Regions from separate parts of the Clostridium aromativorans genome, predicted to be linked through region 1. Evidence: riboswitches for the same ligand, from Rfam matches in the RefSeq annotation. Region 1 holds a riboswitch; the other holds the start of a gene.
The links. Region 1 has a riboswitch for S-adenosylmethionine ahead of metK (methionine adenosyltransferase). Riboswitches for the same ligand answer to the same signal wherever they lie in the genome.

Region 1 (4,073 bases):
TTAGAGTAGGAGTGAAAAAAGGGATGTTTTTTAATATAGGAACTGATATGGGAATAGACTTAGGTACGGCTACGGTGCTTGTATATATTAAAGGCAAGGGGGTAATTTTAAAAGAACCTTCTGTGGTTGCCATAGATAAGAGTAAAAATAGAGTGCTGGCTGTGGGAGAAGAAGCATGGCAGATGATAGGCAGGACACCGGGTAATATTGTTGCAATTCGTCCGTTAAAAGATGGAGTTATATCCGATTACGATGTAACGGAAAAAATGCTGAAGTATTTTATAGGAAAAGCTTGTGGGAAGAAGAGAATGTCAGCGCCAAGGATAGTTGTTTGCATTCCCTGCGAGGCTACTGAAGTTGAAAAAAGAGCTGTAATCGATGCAGCTAAAAATGCAGGTGCAAAAAAAGTATTTTTAATTGAAGAACCATTGGCTGCAGCTATAGGTGCTGGAATCGATATAACTAAAGCGAGTGGAAGTATGGTAATTGATATAGGAGGAGGAACCACCGATGTGGCTATAATTTCACTGGGAGGAATAGTGGTAAGGGCTTCAATTAAAGTAGCAGGAGACAAATTTGATGAAGCTATAATGAAATATATTAGAAAAGAACATAAATTGATGATTGGTGAGAGAACTTCAGAAAACTTAAAGATAAAAATAGGTTCTGCATTTCACAAGGATGAAGAAAATAGCATGGAAATAAGGGGAAGAGATTTAATCACTGGACTTCCTAAGAACATGGAAATATCTTCTAAAGAGATGAGAATAGCTTTGAAGGAAACTGTAAATGCTATAGCAGATACAACCAAGGCGGTATTGGAAAAAACTCCTCCAGAACTATCTGCAGATATAGCGGAAAAGGGCATAGTTATGACTGGAGGAGGAGCTTTGCTAAATGGCTTAAGTGATTTAATACAGGAAGTTACCTGTGTGCCCGTTTATGTAGCCGAAGATCCAATATCCTGTGTAGCTTTAGGTACAGGTAAAGTTCTTGAATATTTGGATAAAATGGAAGTTATTTTTACAGGCGATGACATAACTTTAATAGATTAAATAAAAGAGTAAAATCATATATATTATAATAATATCTTATTGTAGTAGAGGTAGTATGAGTGAATCAATGAATAGAGTATTACTTCAGCCATATTTAAAATTAGGTTTAAGCGTATGTTGCTGGTATTGCTGAATACATCTTCACTGCTGTTTGAGTCTACTATCCCTATTATTGATGAATCTCCTACGTTTGGAAGAGATTTTCCTACTCCTTTGCCAGGGTGTACAGGGAAATCTCTTGCCTGTATTTCACCTATGGCTTCATGATCACCTAGACAAGCATCAATTCCTATAATATTATTATTGGGGTGAAGCAATTTTATTTCGTTTAACTTACTTTCAATGTTTAAAGCGTGTATTGGCTCTGGTATTGTACCATAAACGGGTAGAGGAAAATGCTTGCATTTTAATAGGGTACCTACTAGAGGACCAAGGCAATCTCCTATATATTTATCTGTACCAATGCACACTATAACGGTGTCTTTGTTGATGTGATCTTTTAAAAAATGGGCTAAATCGTAATATGCCAGTGGGTTTTTATAATTGGATTTTATTTTACTCAATATATTCACCTTCTTTTATGTATACAATGCTTATGGATAATGTTCACAGCAAACACTATATATAATTTATATGATGAAATCATGTAAATTATTAGGACTAAAATAGAGGTATATGATTTTAAAAGAAATAACGAGGTAGGCAGAGAAATAAACGTTTAATATTAAATTTTACTCAAATATGAAATTTGAAAATAATCTTGTAAAAATGTATACTAAACTACGTTAAACGTTAAATGCCTTTATATTTTATCTAAAATGTGGTTTTATATAAATAAGCTGGCATAGCTCAGCAGGTAGAGCAACTGACTTGTAATCAGTAGGTTGTGGGTTCGAAGCCTACTGCCAGCACCAAATGTGGAGGAATTCCCGAGTGGCCAAAGGGGGCAGACTGTAAATCTGTTGTCAGTGACTTCGATGGTTCGAATCCATCTTCCTCCACCAATACTGTGGGCGCATAGCTCAGCTGGGAGAGCATCTGCCTTACAAGCAGAGGGTCACAGGTTCGAGCCCTGTTGTGCCCACCATTATTTTATATAACAAAATAAGCTGGCATAGCTCAGCAGGTAGAGCAACTGACTTGTAATCAGTAGGTCGTGGGTTCGAAGCCTACTGCCAGCACCAAATGTGGAGGAATTCCCGAGTGGCCAAAGGGGGCAGACTGTAAATCTGTTGTCAGTGACTTCGATGGTTCGAATCCATCTTCCTCCACCATAAAAAGCACTATTGGAGTGTTTTTTATTTTATAAGGATTTTTTGTAAATATTGTAAGCTCATAATAAAAGCTCTTATCCAGAGAGGTGGAGGGAAAATGGCCCGATGAAACCCGGCAACCAGTAGAAATTTTGCCAAGGTGCCAATTCCTGCAAGTTGACTTTGCAAGATAAGAGAGCAGTTAATTATTTAACCTCTTCTTACTTGAAGAGGTTTTTATTTTTATATAGTGTGGAGGTATTGAAAGTGAGAAAATTATTTACGTCTGAATCAGTTACAGAAGGACACCCGGATAAAATGTGTGATCAGATTTCAGATGCTATTCTGGATGCTATATTGGAACAAGATCCTTATGGAAGAGTAGCTTGTGAAACTGCTACCACTACAGGCATGATATTGGTTATGGGAGAAATATCGACTAAGTGTTATGTGGATATTCCCAAAATAGTTAGAAAAACTGTAAAGGAAATAGGATATACCAGGGCTAAATATGGATTTGATTGCGATACTTGTTCTGTGATAACTTCAATAGATGAACAATCATCAGATATAGCAATTGGTGTTAATAAGTCTTTAGAAGCAAAAAAAGGACAAATGGAAGAAATAGATGCTATAGGAGCCGGAGATCAAGGTATGATGTTTGGATTTGCCACTAATGAAACTCCTGAATACATGCCTATGCCAATAAGCCTAGCTCATAAACTGGCAAAAAGGCTTTCTCAGGTCAGAAAAGATGGTATCTTGAACTATTTAAGACCGGATGGTAAAACTCAGGTTACTATAGAATATGAGGGCGATAAACCCATTAGAGTTGACACTATAGTTGTATCTGCCCAACATGATGAATTGGAAACTAAAGAACAGATTGAAAGAGATATAATTGAGAATGTCATAAAGCCAATTGTACCATCCGATTTCTTAGATGAAAATACTAAATATCTTATAAACCCTACAGGAAGATTTGTAGTTGGTGGACCCCAAGGGGATTCAGGACTTACAGGAAGAAAGATAATAGTGGATACCTATGGTGGATATGGAAGACATGGCGGCGGAGCATTTTCGGGAAAAGATCCGACTAAAGTGGATAGATCAGCTGCCTATGCTGCAAGATGGGTGGCGAAGAATTTGATAGCTGCAGGTGTGGCAGATAAATTGGAAATACAACTTGCTTATGCCATAGGAGTAGCAAAGCCTGTGTCCATAAATATAGATACTTTTGGTACAGGAAAAATGCCAGAGGAGAAAATAGTTGACATAGTGGAAAAGGTATTTGATCTGAGACCTGCTGCTATAATAAGAGATTTGGATTTAAGAAGACCTATATATAAACAGGTTGCAGCCTATGGACATTTTGGAAGAACAGATATAGATTTGCCCTGGGAGAGATTAGATAAAGTCGAAGATATAAAAAAATATATTTAGAAATTCAAAAGCTTTGTATATGATAAATTATACAGAGCTTTTTTAAAATTGGATTGATGTGTTATAATTATACTCAAATGATATGTTATATTGAAATGGGAGAGATTCTATGCAGGATTTACAGGGAACTATAGAAGATGTAATATTTCAAAATAAGGACAATGGATATGTAGTTGCTAAAATGAAAGAAGGAGAGAACATAGTAACTATAGTAGGCTGTATACCCTATATAACTGAGGGAAAGAATTTAAAGGTCATGGGGGAATGGGTACTGCATCCTCAGTTCGGGCGTCAGTTTAAAGTTAAAGTTTCTGAAGAAATA
Region 2 (4,073 bases), on a different contig from region 1:
ACATACTATATATAGGAGCAATTTTGTGCTCCTTGGAGTTCCCATGGGAATGTACATGCTTGGAAAATCCCATATGGGACCTATTTCTCTTTTGCTGCCCATAGTCATTCCCACCTATAATTTTTTTGCGGTGCTGGTACTTGCGGCTTTTGACGAAAGAGGTGACAAAAGCGGTATAGGAAGTAAAATAAAGTATACTCTTGTGGGAATAGTGAAAAACCCGCTTATCATAGCATCGTTTCTGGGCATAGTCTTTCAGCTGTTTTCCATAAAACTGCCTTTGTTTATGGAAAGGGCTGTTTCCGATGTTGCTTCCCTTGGTACTCCTCTGGCCCTTATAACACTAGGTGCCCAGCTGGAATTTAAGAGTGTAAAGGAAAATTTGAAATACTCCATAACAGCTTCTGTGGGGAGGCTCATAGTAGTTCCCTGTATAGTTGTCACATTGGCGTTTTTAATGGGATTTAGAAAATATGATCTAGGTGCCATATTTATATTGTTTTCTTCACCTTCTGCTATTTCCTGTTATGTAATGGCTGAGGAAATGAATTCTGATTACAAGCTCACGGGAGATGTTGTGATCTTGACCACTTTTTTCTCAATGTTTACTATATTTATAGGCATATATCTGCTTAAAAGTCTGTCTCTTTTGTAGAATTTGAATAATTTTCCCTCGGTATGATATAATTTATGGTAAGTATGAGTAGGAGGAGAAACCTTATGGAAAAAATTGCACTTTTGACAGATTCTGCTTGTGACATAGATGATGAAACCATAAAAAAGTACAGCATAGAAATATTGCCTTTTAGGATTATATATAAGGATAGGGAATATATAGATAAAGTTGAGATCACTCCAAAAGAAGTATATGACAGCATGAAATATGAAATTCCAAAATCTTCTCTACCTTCAATAGACGATATGGAAAGTGTTTTTGACAGGCTGGAAAGGGAAAACTATACTCATGTGGTAGCTGTTACGATTTCCAGCGGACTTTCAGGTACATATAATGCTTTGAAAATGGTAAGCAAAAAACATAATAAACTGTCATCGTATGTTTATGATTCCAAATCCACTTCCCTGGGAGAGGGTATAGTTTTAAAAGAGTGTGGAAGGCTTTTGGATCAGGGCAGAAGTTTTAGTGAAATTGTAAACTGCATACCTGGGATAAAGAAGAGTATGCACTTTTTTTTCGTATTCGGCACTCTGGAGTATGCCAGAAAAGGAGGGCGTATAGGGAGACTGTCGGGTACAATAGGTGAGATTTTGGATATAAAGCCAATAGTGTACTTTGACGATGATCAGGGCATATGTTTTACCCGTCATAAGGTGAGGGGAAGGAAGAGATCTTTAAGTAAAATGATAGACATAGGTAATGATTTTTTAGCTAAATGCCCCTGCGACGTATATGTAGTTCACGGCAATGCCAGAGAAGAAGCCGAAAATATTTATAACAGGATTTCTGGACTTCCCAACGTGGAAAATATATACATGATAGGTCAGATAAGCCCTATAGTAGGTGTGTATTCAGGACCGGGAACTGTCGGTGTATGCTATGTAGAACGAAATGGGGAAAATCAGGTATATTGACAGGACATATCTAAATGATTATAATTAATAGCATAATTTAATATAAATCTTGAACTTATCAAGAGAGGTGGAGGGAACAGGCCCTTTGAAACCCGGCAACCAGTACGTCGTTGTATATTGGTGCTAAGTCCTGCAGCGGAAGCTGAAAGATGAGAATATATTTTGCGATTTTAAGTCTGAGGTATATCCCCAGACTTTTACTTTATTCTCAGATGTTATTTGATGTATTGATAATTTGAAAGGATGTGGCTGTAGTGCCTGAATTGAGCAGAAAATTAATTAATTTTACCGATTCTGTTATAAGAAGAATGACGAGAATATCGAACAAATATGGAGCAATTAATTTGTCTCAGGGTTTTCCTGATTTTGATCCTCCTAAGGAGATAGAGGAAGCACTTAAAATAGCAGCAGTCAAGGGACCTCATCAGTATGCCATTACCTGGGGCGCACAGAATTTGAGAGAAGCTCTTGCAGAAAAACAGTCCAGATTCATGGGACTTGACATAGATCCGGATACCCAGATTGTAATTACCTGCGGCAGTACTGAGGCTATGATGGCTTCTGTCATGACTGTCTGTGATCCGGGAGATAAGGTAATAGTATTCTCGCCTTTTTATGAAAATTATGCTGCAGATGCCATATTGAGCGGAGCTGAGCCAATATATGTTTCTCTTTATTCGCCTGATTTTTCTTTCAACAAGACTGAACTTGAAAATGCCTTTAAGCAAAGGCCGAAGGCCCTTATACTCTGTAACCCGTCAAATCCTTCAGGAAAGGTGTTTACACTTGAGGAATTGAAATTCATAGCCCGTCTAGCAGAAAAATATGATTCTTTCGTAATAACGGATGAAGTGTACGAGCATATTGTAATGGATCCCCATAAACATGTCTATTTTGCTTCACTTCCGGGAATGTTTGACAGAACCTTGAGCTGCAGCTCCTTTTCCAAGACTTATTCCATAACCGGGTGGAGAATAGGCTATGTTATAGGTGACGAGAGGGTAATAGAAAATGTGCGAAAAGTACATGATTTTCTTACGGTGGGGGCGGCGGCACCGCTTCAGGAAGCAGTTGTGGCCGGGCTTAAACTGCCTATGGAGTACTATGACTGGCTGAAGAATTTATATACGAAAAAGAGAGATTTGTTTCTCCAGGGATTGAGCGAGGCAGGACTTAAATATGTGAAGCCCCAGGGAGCTTATTATGTGCTCATAGATGTTTCGGAATTTAATGTAAAAAATGATTTGAAATTTTGTGAGTGGCTGGCAAAAGAAGTTGGAATAGGGGCGGTTCCTGGGTCAAGCTTCTTTAAAGAAGATGTGAATTATCTGATAAGGCTTCATTTTGCAAAGAAGGATGACACACTTTTAAAGTCCATTGAAAAGCTGAAAACCCTGAGGGAAAAAGCCAGATTTTATAAAGAGTAGTCCAGGTTATCCCCGTGAGTAATAAACAGAGTTCAAGGCTTAAATATCAAACCTCATCATCTGATATTTATGCTTTGAACTCTGTTTTTTTGTCGACTGTGAATTGTGCACTGTGCACTGTCAATTGTTCATTGTCAATTGTCAATTGAATAAATGTTGCAATTTTATTCTATTTGTTATATATTATATATAACAAATAGAATAGGAGGGTAGTTATGATAATTAAAATTGATTTTGAATCTGAAATGCCCATCTATGAACAGCTTAAAAGGAGTATTATAGAGGGAATAGCAGCTGGAGATCTGAAGCCGGGGGAAAGCCTGCCTTCTGTGAGACAGATGGCGGAGGATATAGGGATAAATTTGCACACCGTGAATAAAGCTTATAATATATTGAAATCTGATGGATACTTGAATATAGACAGAAGAACAGGAGCTGTTATAAATCAAAACTATCCTAAAAATAGTGAGGAATTTAATGAAAAGCTGGTGAGGGAATTGACCTATCTGCTGGCAGAAGCCTATTTGAGGGATGATAAATTGGAAGATATATTGAAATTATGTTCCGGTATATATCAAAAATACGATTTGCAAAATAAATAAAGGCAGGTGAATGTTAATGAAGGAAAATTTATTTTTATGTATATATTTGTGCTTTATATTTTTATTGATACTTGTCATCAACATGCTGACACCGAATTTTACCAGAAAGGAAATTGTATTTGGAGTAAGAATACCTGGAGATAAAATGGACAGTGCTGAAATCAAAGATATAAAAAGGCAGTTTATAAAAAATAATCTGATAATAGGGATTCCATTTATGCTGCTGTTTAGTTTTCTAAATTACAAATTCCTGAGTGCAGCTGTGATTTTGTTTACTGTTTTTGCCTTCGTCTTTATAGATTTTCTGGTATATATGATATCCAACAGGGCTGTTAAAGCTCTTAAATTGAAGAATTCCTGGTTTGAGGGAAAAAAGCAGGCTGTGGCAGTGGATGTAGGTTACTCCAGGGACAAGGGAAAAACTCTGGTATCGCCATGGTTTTTTCTGATTCCC

Region 2: another riboswitch for S-adenosylmethionine. It lies ahead of LN736_RS05305 (pyridoxal phosphate-dependent aminotransferase); the one in region 1 lies ahead of metK (methionine adenosyltransferase).

What each region holds. Positions count from the first base shown of each region.
Region 1 covers NZ_JAJJPB010000001.1:425,639-429,711, reverse strand. The annotation lists gene mreB (rod shape-determining protein) at 24-1,055, shown strand; gene yyaC (spore protease YyaC) at 1,079-1,618, opposite strand; tRNA gene LN736_RS02050 (tRNA-Thr) at 1,894-1,969, shown strand; tRNA gene LN736_RS02045 (tRNA-Tyr) at 1,975-2,059, shown strand; tRNA gene LN736_RS02040 (tRNA-Val) at 2,067-2,142, shown strand; tRNA gene LN736_RS02035 (tRNA-Thr) at 2,164-2,239, shown strand; tRNA gene LN736_RS02030 (tRNA-Tyr) at 2,245-2,329, shown strand; SAM riboswitch class I at 2,401-2,505, shown strand; gene metK (methionine adenosyltransferase) at 2,576-3,751, shown strand; gene recD2 (SF1B family DNA helicase RecD2) at 3,861-4,073, shown strand, end outside.
Region 2 covers NZ_JAJJPB010000004.1:42,286-46,358, reverse strand. The annotation lists gene LN736_RS05315 (AEC family transporter) at 1-655, shown strand, start outside; gene LN736_RS05310 (DegV family protein) at 721-1,590, shown strand; SAM riboswitch class I at 1,643-1,746, shown strand; gene LN736_RS05305 (pyridoxal phosphate-dependent aminotransferase) at 1,845-3,017, shown strand; gene LN736_RS05300 (GntR family transcriptional regulator) at 3,233-3,619, shown strand; gene LN736_RS05295 (DUF1648 domain-containing protein) at 3,636-4,073, shown strand, end outside.